Linked DNA regions of Robertmurraya sp. FSL R5-0851. The protein of the gene in region 2 binds, or shares a complex with, the protein of the main gene of each other region. Links are inferred from orthologs where the notes say so. Each region holds a gene or a part of one and is shown on either strand. Other genes may lie near its edges.

What was found.
Region 1: the proteins of tig (region 2) and rpsG are in contact, whole or in part, in a crystal structure (PDB 3GTY), measured with the Thermotoga maritima proteins. The link is inferred for Robertmurraya sp. FSL R5-0851 from one-to-one orthologs. Residues at the interface, in WP_004081061.1 of Thermotoga maritima: Glu122, Val124, Val129, Leu130, Tyr133, Glu188, Gly259, Ile262, Tyr263, Glu266, Ser270, Glu273, Gln274, Glu277, Arg308, Gln311, Ile312, Ser315, Tyr316, Glu325, Arg329, Arg336, Leu363, Phe366, Trp367, Arg373, Leu377, Arg381, Leu384, Glu387; in WP_004081843.1 of Thermotoga maritima: Lys34, Lys52, Lys55, Glu59, Arg62, Gln63, Glu66, Asn67, Lys69, Val71, Arg95, Ala109, Lys110, Lys111, Gly112, Arg113, Pro114, Glu117, Glu121, Ile124, Ala125, Tyr127, Asn128, Asn129, Thr130, Gly131, Lys135, Asp139, Arg142, Met143.

Annotation. Positions count from the first base shown.
Region 1 is NZ_JBBOOE010000001.1:128,767-135,406, reverse strand. The notes cover bases 3,809-6,640. They hold rpsG (30S ribosomal protein S7), read right to left. Parts: upstream 5,544-6,640; coding sequence 5,073-5,543; downstream 3,809-5,072. Other genes in these bases: rpoC (DNA-directed RNA polymerase subunit beta'), read right to left, coding at 6,519-6,640; MKX65_RS00665 (50S ribosomal protein L7ae-like protein), read right to left, coding at 6,123-6,371; rpsL (30S ribosomal protein S12), read right to left, coding at 5,594-6,016; fusA (elongation factor G), read right to left, coding at 3,809-5,009. Outside these bases: MKX65_RS00695 (inorganic phosphate transporter), read right to left, coding at 1-708; MKX65_RS00690 (phosphoadenylyl-sulfate reductase), read right to left, coding at 722-1,441; tuf (elongation factor Tu), read right to left, coding at 1,612-2,799; more of fusA, read right to left, coding at 2,931-3,808.
Region 2 is NZ_JBBOOE010000001.1:3,400,533-3,406,253, forward strand. The notes cover bases 1,823-4,723. They hold tig (trigger factor), read right to left. Parts: upstream 3,965-4,723; coding sequence 2,681-3,964; downstream 1,823-2,680. Other genes in these bases: clpX (ATP-dependent protease ATP-binding subunit ClpX), read right to left, coding at 1,823-2,307; MKX65_RS17565 (tetratricopeptide repeat protein), read right to left, coding at 4,100-4,723. In the rest of the region: ATP-dependent protease LonB, read right to left, coding at 1-904; more of clpX, read right to left, coding at 1,042-1,822; more of MKX65_RS17565, read right to left, coding at 4,724-5,140; leuD (3-isopropylmalate dehydratase small subunit), read right to left, coding at 5,238-5,721. UniProt on the Bacillus subtilis protein: Involved in protein export. Acts as a chaperone by maintaining the newly synthesized protein in an open conformation. Functions as a peptidyl-prolyl cis-trans isomerase.

The DNA.
Region 1 (6,640 bases), 3.3 Mb from region 2 along the record:
TGTGATTTTTTTGCCGTTTGTTTGAAGTACTCTTCCTCCAAGGAATATAGCTCCTAGAGCAATGAATAATCCACCAACCCAAACTCCGGTTGTAATAGAAACTACTCCAGCTCCTACTAGAGGACCAGCAGCATTCGCAACATTGTTCATTCCTGCTGAAAAAGCTTCAAGAAACCCAACCACAATAACAAAGATGGTAATTGGCTTATTATACTTTCCATTCTTAACTGCAGGAAACTTCTTTTCAAGCAACTTTATTCCTCTACCCCACAAGAGCGCCATAGAAAACGCTGCTATTGGAACGATAAACCAGAAAGCAACAATAACTAAAATGTTCTTAACAAATAGTGCCTTAAATGCAACACCCACACCTACAACAGATCCAACTGTTATCTCGCTAGTGGACAACGGTATGCCCATTAAGTTAGCAATAAATAATGAAAGTGCAGCGGAGGATAGAATAATGAGAACTACTTTTTCATCAAGTATTGATGATGGCACAATATTTGAACCGATAGTTTTGACAACTTCACTTCCACCGAGTACAGCACCTAAAAATATCGCTACTCCACAGACAAGCAGAGCGACTTTCTTTTTCGGAAGCGCCCCAGAGCCGTATGCGATAGAAATGGAGGCGGCAGCCCCACTTGCACCAATATTCATTGCCAAAAAGAGAGCAACAATAATAGCCGTATAAGTGATAATCATGGGCAAAGCCCTCCTATTGGTGTAATCCGCATTCTGTCTTACCTGTTCCTGTCCATCGACCTGATCTCATATCCTCTGCGTTAAATGCAGGGGAGGTACATGGTGCACATCCAATACTAGGGTACCCATTGTCATGAAGAACATTGTAAGGAAGATCATTTTTGTGTGTGTATCTCCAAACATCCTTCCATGTCCAATGAATGAGAGGACATACTTTTATCGATTCAAATTTGTTATCTTTATTGAAATACTGCGTGTTCTTTCTCGTTTCTGACTGCTCTCTTCTTAATCCACTTATCCATGCAGTGGCACCCGATAAGGCTTCTCTTAACGGAATGATTTTTCTTATTTCACAGCACTTGTTTGGAGCTGTCTTCCAGAGCTCATCACCATGTTGTTCTGCCTGCTCTTCTAATGTTAAAGAAGGTTTTTTAAGTTCAATTTGTAGTTGCGGATAACGTTCTTTTACTTTATCTATTAACTCGTACGTCTCTTTAAAATGAAGACCTGTGTCTAAGAATACTACTTTTGCATCTGGCTTAACTTTCGAAATTAGATCAATCATGACCATGCCTTCTATTCCAAAACTACATGCGTACACAATTTCATTTTCATCGTATTGCTCATAACTCCAACGCAACGCATCCAGTGCACCTTTTGTTTCATTCTCCTCGTCGAAGCTAGGGAATGAATAATGATCATATGATGAAAAGGTCAATTTTGACTCGACCATGCAATACCACTCCTAACATTATTGTATCTCTAATTTAGTTTTTAATTCCAACTTAACAGATAGGTTTAATTAAATTTATCAACTAAGAGCAAAATTGTCAATGACTTTAGATAAAAATTAGCATATAAAAAAAGCAGATGGATCATCCATCTGCTTTTTTGATTCATTAATTATTCAATGATTGTAGCAACTACGCCAGCGCCTACAGTACGTCCACCCTCACGGATAGAGAACTTAGTACCTTCTTCGATCGCAACTGGAGCGATTAGTTCAACAGTCATTTCGATGTTGTCGCCAGGCATAACCATTTCAACACCTTCTGGAAGGTTACAGATACCTGTAATATCAGAAGTACGGAAATAGAATTGTGGGCGGTAGTTAGTGAAGAATGGAGTATGACGTCCACCTTCTTCTTTAGAAAGAACATAAACTTCCGCTTTGAACTTTGTGTGTGGAGTGATTGATTTTGGCTTAGCCAAAACTTGTCCACGCTCGATTTCTTCACGAGAAACCCCACGAAGAAGTGCTCCAATGTTGTCTCCAGCTTCTGCATAGTCAAGAAGCTTACGGAACATTTCTACACCTGTTACAGTAGTAGACTTAGGCTCTTCAGTGAAACCAACGATTTCAATAACGTCCCCAACTTTAACTACTCCACGCTCAACACGTCCAGTAGCAACAGTTCCACGACCAGTGATTGAGAATACATCCTCAACTGGCATCATGAATGGCTTTTCAGTGTCACGTGCTGGTGTTGGAACATACTCATCAACCGCAGCCATAAGCTCGTTGATTTTCTCTTCCCATTCAGCTTCACCTTCTAATGCTTTAAGAGCAGAACCTTTGATTACAGGAATGTCATCTCCAGGGAAGTCATACTCAGAAAGTAGGTCGCGGATTTCCATTTCTACTAATTCAAGAAGCTCTTCGTCGTCTACCATATCACACTTGTTCATGAATACTACAAGGTGAGGTACACCAACCTGACGAGAAAGTAGGATGTGCTCACGAGTTTGTGGCATTGGGCCATCAGTTGCAGATACAACTAGGATTCCGCCATCCATTTGTGCAGCACCAGTGATCATGTTCTTAACGTAGTCAGCGTGACCTGGGCAGTCAACATGTGCGTAGTGACGGTTAGCAGTTTCGTACTCAACGTGCGCAGTAGAGATTGTGATTCCACGCTCTCTTTCTTCTGGAGCACCGTCGATTTGATCATATGCACGAGCTTCTGCTCCACCTACTTTAGCAAGTACAGAAGTGATTGCAGCTGTTAAAGTTGTTTTACCATGGTCAACGTGACCAATTGTACCGATGTTAACGTGTGGCTTTGAACGGTCAAATTTAGCTTTTCCCATTAGAAAAATCCTCCTTTAATATATAAAAAATAGTCTAAGTATATTTATGGACAGAGAGGCAGCTGTTACCAGCACCTACCAATGTCCACACTTACATAAGTAGTTATACTTTAAAAAAGGGCGAAAATCAATTATTCGCCTTTATTTTTTTTGATGATTTCTTCAGAGATTGATTTTGGAACCTCTTCATAGTGATCGAAGTGCATAGAGAATACTCCACGACCTTGCGTACTAGAACGAAGGCTAGTTGCATATCCAAACATTTCAGAAAGTGGAACCATTGCACGAACAACTTGAGCGTTTCCGCGTGCTTCCATACCTTCTACACGACCACGACGTGAAGTTACGTTACCCATAATATCACCAAGATACTCTTCAGGAATAATAACTTCGACTCTCATGATAGGCTCAAGAATAACTGGGTTACACTTAGAAGCTGCTGCTTTAAGTGCCATAGACGCAGCGATCTTAAACGCCATTTCAGATGAGTCAACATCATGGTAAGATCCATCAAATAATCTAGCTTTGATATCAACAACAGGGAATCCAGCAATCATACCTCTGTCAAGTGAGTCTTCAAGACCTGCTTGTACAGCTGGGATGTATTCACGAGGAACAACACCACCAACGATTCCGTTTACGAATTCAAATCCTTTTCCTTCTTCGTTTGGAGAGAATTCAATCCAAACGTGTCCGAATTGTCCACGACCACCAGATTGGCGAGCGAACTTTCCTTCTACACTAGCAGAAGAACGGATTGTTTCGCGGTAAGCAACCTGAGGAGCACCAACGTTTGCTTCAACTTTGAATTCACGACGCATACGGTCTACTAGAATATCTAAGTGAAGCTCACCCATACCTGCAATGATAACTTGTCCAGTTTCCTGGTCAGTATGCGCACGGAATGTAGGATCCTCTTCTTGAAGCTTTTGTAGAGCAGTAGTCATTTTATCTTGGTCAGCTTTAGACTTAGGCTCGATAGATAATTGAATAACTGGCTCTGGGAATTCCATAGACTCTAGGATAACTAGGTTCTTTTCATCACATAGTGTATCTCCAGTTGTAGTATCTTTTAGACCTACAGCAGCAGCGATGTCACCAGCGTATACCATTGAAATCTCTTCACGGCTGTTAGCATGCATTTGTAGAATACGACCTACACGCTCACGCTTACCTTTAGTAGAGTTTTGAACGTAAGAACCTGAGCTTAATGTACCAGAGTACACACGGAAGAAAGTTAGTTTTCCAACATAAGGGTCAGTCATAACTTTGAACGCTAGAGCTGAGAAAGGCTCTTCATCGCTTGAGTGACGCTCAACTACTTCATCGCTATCAGGTAAAGTACCTTTGATTGCAGGTACATCTAATGGTGATGGCAGGTAGTCAATTACAGCGTCAAGCATCAATTGAACACCTTTGTTTTTGAATGCTGAACCACAGATAACTGGGTAGAACTCAACGTTAACAGTACCTTTACGAATCGCTGATTTCAGCTCATCGTTAGTGATTTCTTCGCCACCAAGGTATTTTTCCATTAATACTTCGTCAAACTCAGATACCGCTTCAATTAATTTTTCACGGTATTCTTCTGCTTCAGCACGGTACTCTTCAGGGATTTCACGAACTTCAATATCTGTTCCAAGGTCGTTACCATAGAATGTTGCATTCATTTCAACAAGGTCAATTATTGCTGAGAATTGATCTTCAGCTCCGATTGGAAGTTGAATTGCAGCAGCATTCGCTTGTAAGCGATCATGAAGTGTTTTGATTGAATACTTGAAATCAGCACCAATTTTGTCCATCTTGTTTACAAATACAACACGTGGTACACCGTAAGTTGTTGCTTGGCGCCAAACTGTTTCAGTTTGAGGCTCAACACCAGACTGTGCATCAAGTACAGCAACTGCGCCATCAAGTACACGAAGAGAACGTTCAACTTCAACTGTGAAGTCTACGTGTCCTGGTGTATCGATGATGTTAACTCGGTGGCCTTTCCATTGAGCAGTTGTAGCAGCGGAAGTGATTGTAATTCCGCGCTCCTGTTCCTGCTCCATCCAGTCCATTTGAGATGCACCTTCATGTGTTTCACCAATCTTATGAATACGACCAGTGTAATAAAGTACACGCTCAGTTGTTGTTGTTTTACCAGCATCGATGTGTGCCATGATACCGATATTTCTTGTATTTGCTAAGGAGAACTCTCTTGCCATTGGTATTTCTCCTTTCTCGTATGAGTGTTTTAGTTTATTTTTATATTAGGGTAAAAGTAAATTCTACCAACGATAGTGAGCAAATGCTTTGTTTGCTTCAGCCATTTTGTGAGTGTCTTCACGCTTCTTAACTGATGCACCAGTGTTATTAGCTGCATCTAAGATTTCGTTAGCTAAACGCTCTTCCATCGTCTTTTCTCCACGAAGGCGAGAGTAGTTTACTAACCAACGAAGACCTAGAGTTGTACGACGATCTGGACGCACCTCTACTGGTACTTGATAGTTAGAACCACCTACACGGCGTGCTTTAACTTCAAGAACTGGCATGATATTTTTAAGTGCTGCATCGAATACTTCGATTGGTTCTTTACCACTGCGCTCACGAATAAGTTCGAATGCAGAGTAAAGGATTGCTTGTGACTTTCCTCTTTTACCGTCGATCATCATTTTGTTGATCAAACGAGTGATTAGCTTTGAGTTATATAACGGATCTGGTAATACGTCTCTCTTTGCTACAGGACCTTTACGAGGCATGTTTGTTCCTCCTTTCACAGAAGTGTGATTTTAGTTTTTTGTAGTAATCATTATTTCTTAGCTGCTTTTGGTCTCTTAGTTCCGTATTTAGAACGACCTTGCATACGGTTGTTTACACCAGCTGTATCTAGTGCACCACGAACGATATGATAACGTACCCCTGGTAAGTCCTTTACACGACCACCGCGAATAAGTACTACGCTGTGCTCTTGTAGGTTGTGACCAATTCCAGGAATGTATGCTGTTACTTCAATTCCGTTAGTTAAGCGTACACGAGCATATTTACGTAATGCTGAGTTCGGCTTCTTCGGTGTCATAGTACCAACACGCGTACATACCCCACGCTTTTGAGGTGAAGATACGTTCGTTTGTGATTTCTTGAAGCTGTTGTAACCTTTGTTTAGTGCAGGTGATTTAGACTTTTCCTCTTTCGAAGAACGTGGCTTACGCACTAATTGATTAATTGTAGGCATTTCTTTTTCCTCCCTTCATCTACTATTTCAAAGCCCACACATCCAGGTGGTTCATTTTGAAACAAAAAACAAAGTCTTTATAGATATCTTTCTATAAAAACAGTTTTTAAAAAGTTATTGCTACAGTAGAAGCACCTACTTCGATCCCACAAGCTTTACCAAGCTTTTTCATAGAATCTACGTATATAATTGGAACGCCTACTTCCTGTGCTGTACTAATTACCTTTGCTGTCACACGTGGTTCAGCATCCTTAGCTACTAGTACTTCGGAAATAGTGCCGCTTTTGATGGCTTTTACTGTTTGCTTAGTTCCTACGATAAATCTCTTTGCCTGCATTACTTTTTCATAAGACATGATTACATCCTCCAAAGTAACAGGTTTATAGGAGCACCTTTGATATATTAACACCTATGAAACTCGCTGTCAACACCTATTGGAATTTTTATTACTAGAGATATTCATTTAATGTGCGGCACTCCATGTAGAGTGCCGCATGAATGATTATTCTACGGTTAAAACTTCTTCTTGTTCAATGTTTGTTACTGGCTCAGCTTTACGATAACGTTGCATTCCAGTTCCAGCCGGAACAAGTTTACCGATAATTACATTTTCCTTCAGACCGA
Region 2 (5,721 bases):
CATTTCTAGCATAAGATGATAATATATCTATTCCTTTTTCACCAATTTTCAACTTCACTTTTTCTGCAGCCTTTTCTCCAATCGAAGAGATTTCTTCTCTGCTCAACTCCCTGAAGAACACCTCCATACATCTAGAGCGAATCGCTGGAGGTATCTCACTTGGTGTTCTCGTTGTAGCACCTATTAAACGAAAATCTGCTGGTAATCCATTTTTAAATATATCATGAATATGTGTTGGTATTTGTGTATTTTCCTCGCTATAATAAGCGCTCTCTAAAAATACTTTACGATCCTCTAGAACTTTTAAAAGCTTGTTCATTTGAATCGAATGAAGTTCTCCGATTTCATCAATAAATAATACACCACCATGTGCATTTGTCACTGCACCTTGCTTTGGTTGAGGAATTCCTGCTTGTCCCATTGCTCCTGCACCTTGATAGATAGGGTCATGGACAGATCCGATAAGAGGATCTGCAATCCCTCGCTCATCAAACCTAGCAGTGGTTGCATCTAACTCAATAAACACAGAAGAAGATTGGAATGGTGATTTGGCATTTTTCTTTGCTTCTTCTAACACTAGTCGAGCTGCAGCCGTTTTTCCTACTCCAGGTGGTCCATAAATGATCACATGTTGAGGATTCGGACCACATAGTGCCGCTTTTAACGATTTGATTCCATCTTCCTGACCTACAATATCATCAAAAGTACTCGGTCTCACTCGCTCTGAGAGTGGCTCGGTTAATGAAATAGATCTCATTTTTCTTAATTGGTCCATTTCTTTTTTTGATTCCCTATCAATGGACACCTTTTGTGTCCGTTGACTTCTTAATAAATTCCAAAAATAGAGTCCAATAACGATGCCAAAAAACAACTGAATAAATAAGGCAATTCCCGTCCAACTCATAGCATTCCCTCCTGCACTTTTCATAGTAGTTATAAGCTAGTATCTCCTTCTGCAGAGGGGAATAAACAAGGATTAACGTATTTTACTTTGTGAGCCAAAAAAAGAACCGTAGTCTTATGCTACGGTTCTACTGTATTTTAGGCAGATGTTTTTCGTTCTTCTTTAAGAATACTTCCATCTTTTAGAATTAACTTTGGTACACCGTTATCAACCACGGTTTCTTTCGTGATGATACACTTAGTAATATCTTCTCTTGAAGGAAGATCAAACATTACGTCAAGCATAATTCCCTCAATGATAGAACGAAGGCCACGAGCACCTGTTTTACGCTCAATTGCTTTTTTCGCAATTTCCTTAAGAGCATCTTCTTCAAATTCTAATTCTACATCGTCTAGTTCAAGCATTTTTTGGTATTGTTTTACGAGTGCATTTTTCGGCTTTGTTAAAATTTCGATTAATGCGTCTTCATCTAACGTAGCTAGACTTGCAATAACTGGAAGTCGACCAATGAATTCAGGAATTAATCCGAAGCGTAATAGGTCTTCTGGTAATACCTTAGAAAGAAGATCCTTATCTTCTACTTCCTTCTTTTTCACATCTGATCCAAAACCGATTACCTTTTGACCTAGACGTCTTTTAATGATTGGTTCAATACCATCAAATGCTCCACCACAAATAAATAAAATGTTAGTAGTATCAATTTGAATGAACTCTTGATGAGGATGCTTTCTACCGCCTTGTGGTGGTACACTAGCCACCGTTCCTTCAAGGATTTTTAGTAGAGCTTGTTGTACTCCTTCACCAGATACATCTCTAGTAATGGATGGATTTTCCGATTTTCGAGCAATTTTATCGATTTCATCAATATAAATAATACCTTTTTCAGCTTTTTCAACATCATAGTCAGCTGCTTGAATAAGCTTTAACAGGATATTTTCAACATCTTCACCAACGTAACCAGCTTCAGTAAGTGATGTTGCATCTGCAATAGCAAAAGGAACATTTAAAATTCTTGCTAAGGTTTGTGCAAGAAGTGTTTTTCCACTACCTGTTGGTCCAATCATTGCTATATTACTTTTTGAAAGCTCAACTTCATCAATTTTGCTGTTAGAATTGATGCGCTTATAATGATTGTAAACAGCAACCGATAAGTTTTTCTTCGCTTGATCCTGACCGATTACATACTCATCTAAAATATTGCGGATTTCCATTGGTTTCGGAACATCCTTAAATTCTACTTCTTCTTCAGTTCCGAGTTCCTCTTCCACAATTTCAGTACATAACTCGATACACTCGTCACATATATACACACCTGGACCTGCAACTAGTTTTCGAACTTGATCTTGTGTTTTACCACAGAAGGAACACTTTAATTGTCCTTTTTCATCATTAAATTTAAACAATTTCTTCACCCCTTGAAAAGCGTCTAAAACACATAAATTGCTGCAGATATAATTGTTTATCTTTACTTACAGTATTCTTTATTCAATTGTTATCAATAAGTTATGTATTGCATTGTATCACATTTACTAGGTGGACAGGAAATGATAACTCTTGAAAAAGAAAACATTTTCATATCTGCAAAAGTAAATAAATATGTACTAGTTAATCTTAACCATAATTTCTAAAGTTAAATCGGAAGTTTTTACTAAATCTTTAAAAACTTCATTTCTGTATTAGTTATGTATATGTCATTCTAATTGATTTTATAAGTATGTAAATGGTATAAAACAAGGCACGATTCAATCGCGCCTTGTTCATTTTTTATAATATGATTTAAACCGTTTTGCTGTTTTCTACTAAGAATTCAACAGCTTTTCTAACTTTAAGGTCTCCCTTAATTCCATCTACATTTCCTAAAGCAGCTCTAATGTTCTCAACAGTCATATTATACATTTCAGCCATTTTGTTTAATTCTGCATCTACATCTTCTTCAGAAACTTCAAGATTTTCTGCAGCTGCGATAGCTTCAAGAGTTAAGCTTACACGCACACGCTTTTCGCCTTCTTCTCTCATTTGCTCACGTAGGGCATTTTCATCTTGGCCTGAGAATTGGAAGTATAATTCAAGGTTCATACCTTGCATTTGTAAACGTTGTTCGAACTCTTGCATCATGCGATCCACTTCCGTATCGATCATTACAGCTGGAATGTCAATCTCAGCATTTGCTGCTGCCTTGTCAACAACGGTATCACGTACGTGGTGCTCTGCTTCATGTTTTTTAGAATCTACTAAACGATTCTTAATCTTTTCTTTTAACGCATCAAGTGTTTCAACTTCTTCATCCACATCTTTTGCGAACTCGTCATCAAGCTCAGGAAGCTCTTTTCCTTTTACTTCATGAAGTTTTACTTTGAATACTGCAGGTTTACCAGCTAATTCAGTTGCATGGTATTCTTCTGGGAAAGACACTTCTACATCTTTTTCTTCTCCAGCAGCTAGTCCAACTAATTGCTCTTCGAACCCAGGAATAAATTGACCTGAACCTAACTCAAGTGAGTAGTTTTCAGCCTTTCCACCTTCGAAAGCTTCTCCATCAACGAAACCTTCAAAGTCCATTACTACTGTATCGCCATTTTCAGCTTTGCCTTCTTCTTTAACAACAAGCTCAGCTTGACGTTCTTGAAGAGTTTTTAACTCGTTAGCTACATCCTCATCAGTAACTTCAGTTTCAACTTTTTCTACTTCAAGTCCTTTGTACTCACCAAGTTTCACTTCAGGCTTAACTGTAACAGTTGCCTTAAAGATAAAGCTCTTGCCTTTTTCAATTTGCTCTACATCAATTTCAGGACGATCAACTGGATCAATACCTGATTCTTCAACTGCGTTTGCATAAGCTTCCGGAAGAAGAATATCAATTGCATCTTGGTATAAAGACTCAACTCCAAAACGCTTCTCGAACATTGCACGAGGCATTTTCCCTTTACGGAAACCAGGTACATTTACCTTTGTTACTACTTTTTTAAATGCAGCGTCTAAACCTTCATTAACCTTTGCTGCATCTACTTCAACTGTAAGAACCCCTTGGTTCCCTTCTAGTTTTTCAAACTTCACAGACATACGAACTTTCCCTCCAAAATCTATTTACATTTTCATTCGTTACTAATTTAGATGAATATGTAAGCTTGTTTTTAATATACAGTTATTACAACCACTACATTATAACATAGGTTGCCTTCGTTTCAACATCCTAGACTAAATAATAGGATAAGAAAATTCTTCAATTTCTTGTATATATCGTAATAATGTCTCAATATCCTGTTCAGATGATTGATAAACATCACTCATTTCATCAATCGAATAGTCCTGTGCGAAAAACATCAAAACTAATATATGATAAGCGGCAGCCAGTGTTCTCATATCATTCGAAGGGTAATGAAATGGGTACAATATAAAAAGATGACGGTCTATTAAACTAATGGCTTGTTCTAGTAACGTGGGATTTTCCTGTTCAAGTTGTTCTGCTAAAACCTTTGAGACCTCTATTTTTTGTTGATGATCCCTTAAATCATAGAGATCCTTAGGGATTAACACCATTGAGGATTGAAGCTTAGTCACTGTTATTGGCTCATGATATTGATGTTCTTTAAGTACGTGTAAGAGCATCGTTTTAATAAAAGGTTGGCCTTCACTTGACTGTAGATAGTTACGTATTTCATTTAATACAGGCTGGATATTTTGATGAGCAAGGTTAGCCACTTGTAACAATAGCTCCTTCTCATCCTTTGGGTCAAACAAATTAAGTGATTGGGGAGCGACTTGCTTGATTTCCTTTTCATCTTCTATTTCTACTGGCTGATTTTCTTCTACTGCATTAAGCATTCTTCTACTAAAATCCAGCAGTCTTCTAAAATGCTCGTATTTTTCAACTGGAACTTCATGTTCCTCTAATAGCACCTCAATGGTATGTACGACACGGCTGTATTCTTGTAGCTGGACAAGAACCATAATGAGCATATCAACCGTTTGAAAATACTCACCGATACCTATCCTTAACATCTCTTCTGTATACTCTTTTGCTTTTTCAAATGATCCGGATTCATAATAAGCCAAAACCAAGGCAAACCAAATATCACTGTTTTCTTGATCATGCTCTTTTGCTTCTTCAAAATAAGGAATTGCCTCTCTAAATTGCTTTTTTTGTATAAAGTCTAACCCTTTTTCGAAAAGCCTCTTTTCTAAATCGGGGAAAAACACTACGTTTCCGTCCTTACGAGCCCGTTCCCTTTTTTTCATCTACCATACCCCTTATTTATAACCTGAGGTAAGTTTAGCAGAAACCACTATAAAAACAAAATAATAAATGGCCACAGCTTGTGCTGCGGCCATTTATTTACTTTGTTAACAATGCTCGGTTCTTTTCATATTTATTAATTTGCTCGTCTAATTGAAGGGTAATTTCAATCTCATCCCAGCCATTAATCAGCATCTTTTTCCAATAAGAAGAAACCTCGAAAGACTCTGATAGACCTTCAGCATCACTTATTGTTTGGTTTTCTAAATCAACTTTTAATTTATAGCTAGGGTTTTTCCCTTTTTCTAATAACACCTTCACTTTTTCTTCCTCTAATGCAATAGGAAGCATGCCGTTTTTCAGGCAGTTTTGATGAAAGATATCGGCAAAGGATGGAGCAATAACTACTTTAAAACCATAATCTAATAGAGCCCATGGAGCATGCTCCCTTGAGGAGCCACATCCAAAATTTTCGTTAGCTATTAGTATAGAAGCATTTTTCTTTGACGGATGATTTAATTCAAACTCAGGATTATCGGAGCCATCCTTGTTATATCTCCAATCGAAAAATAAATATTTTCCA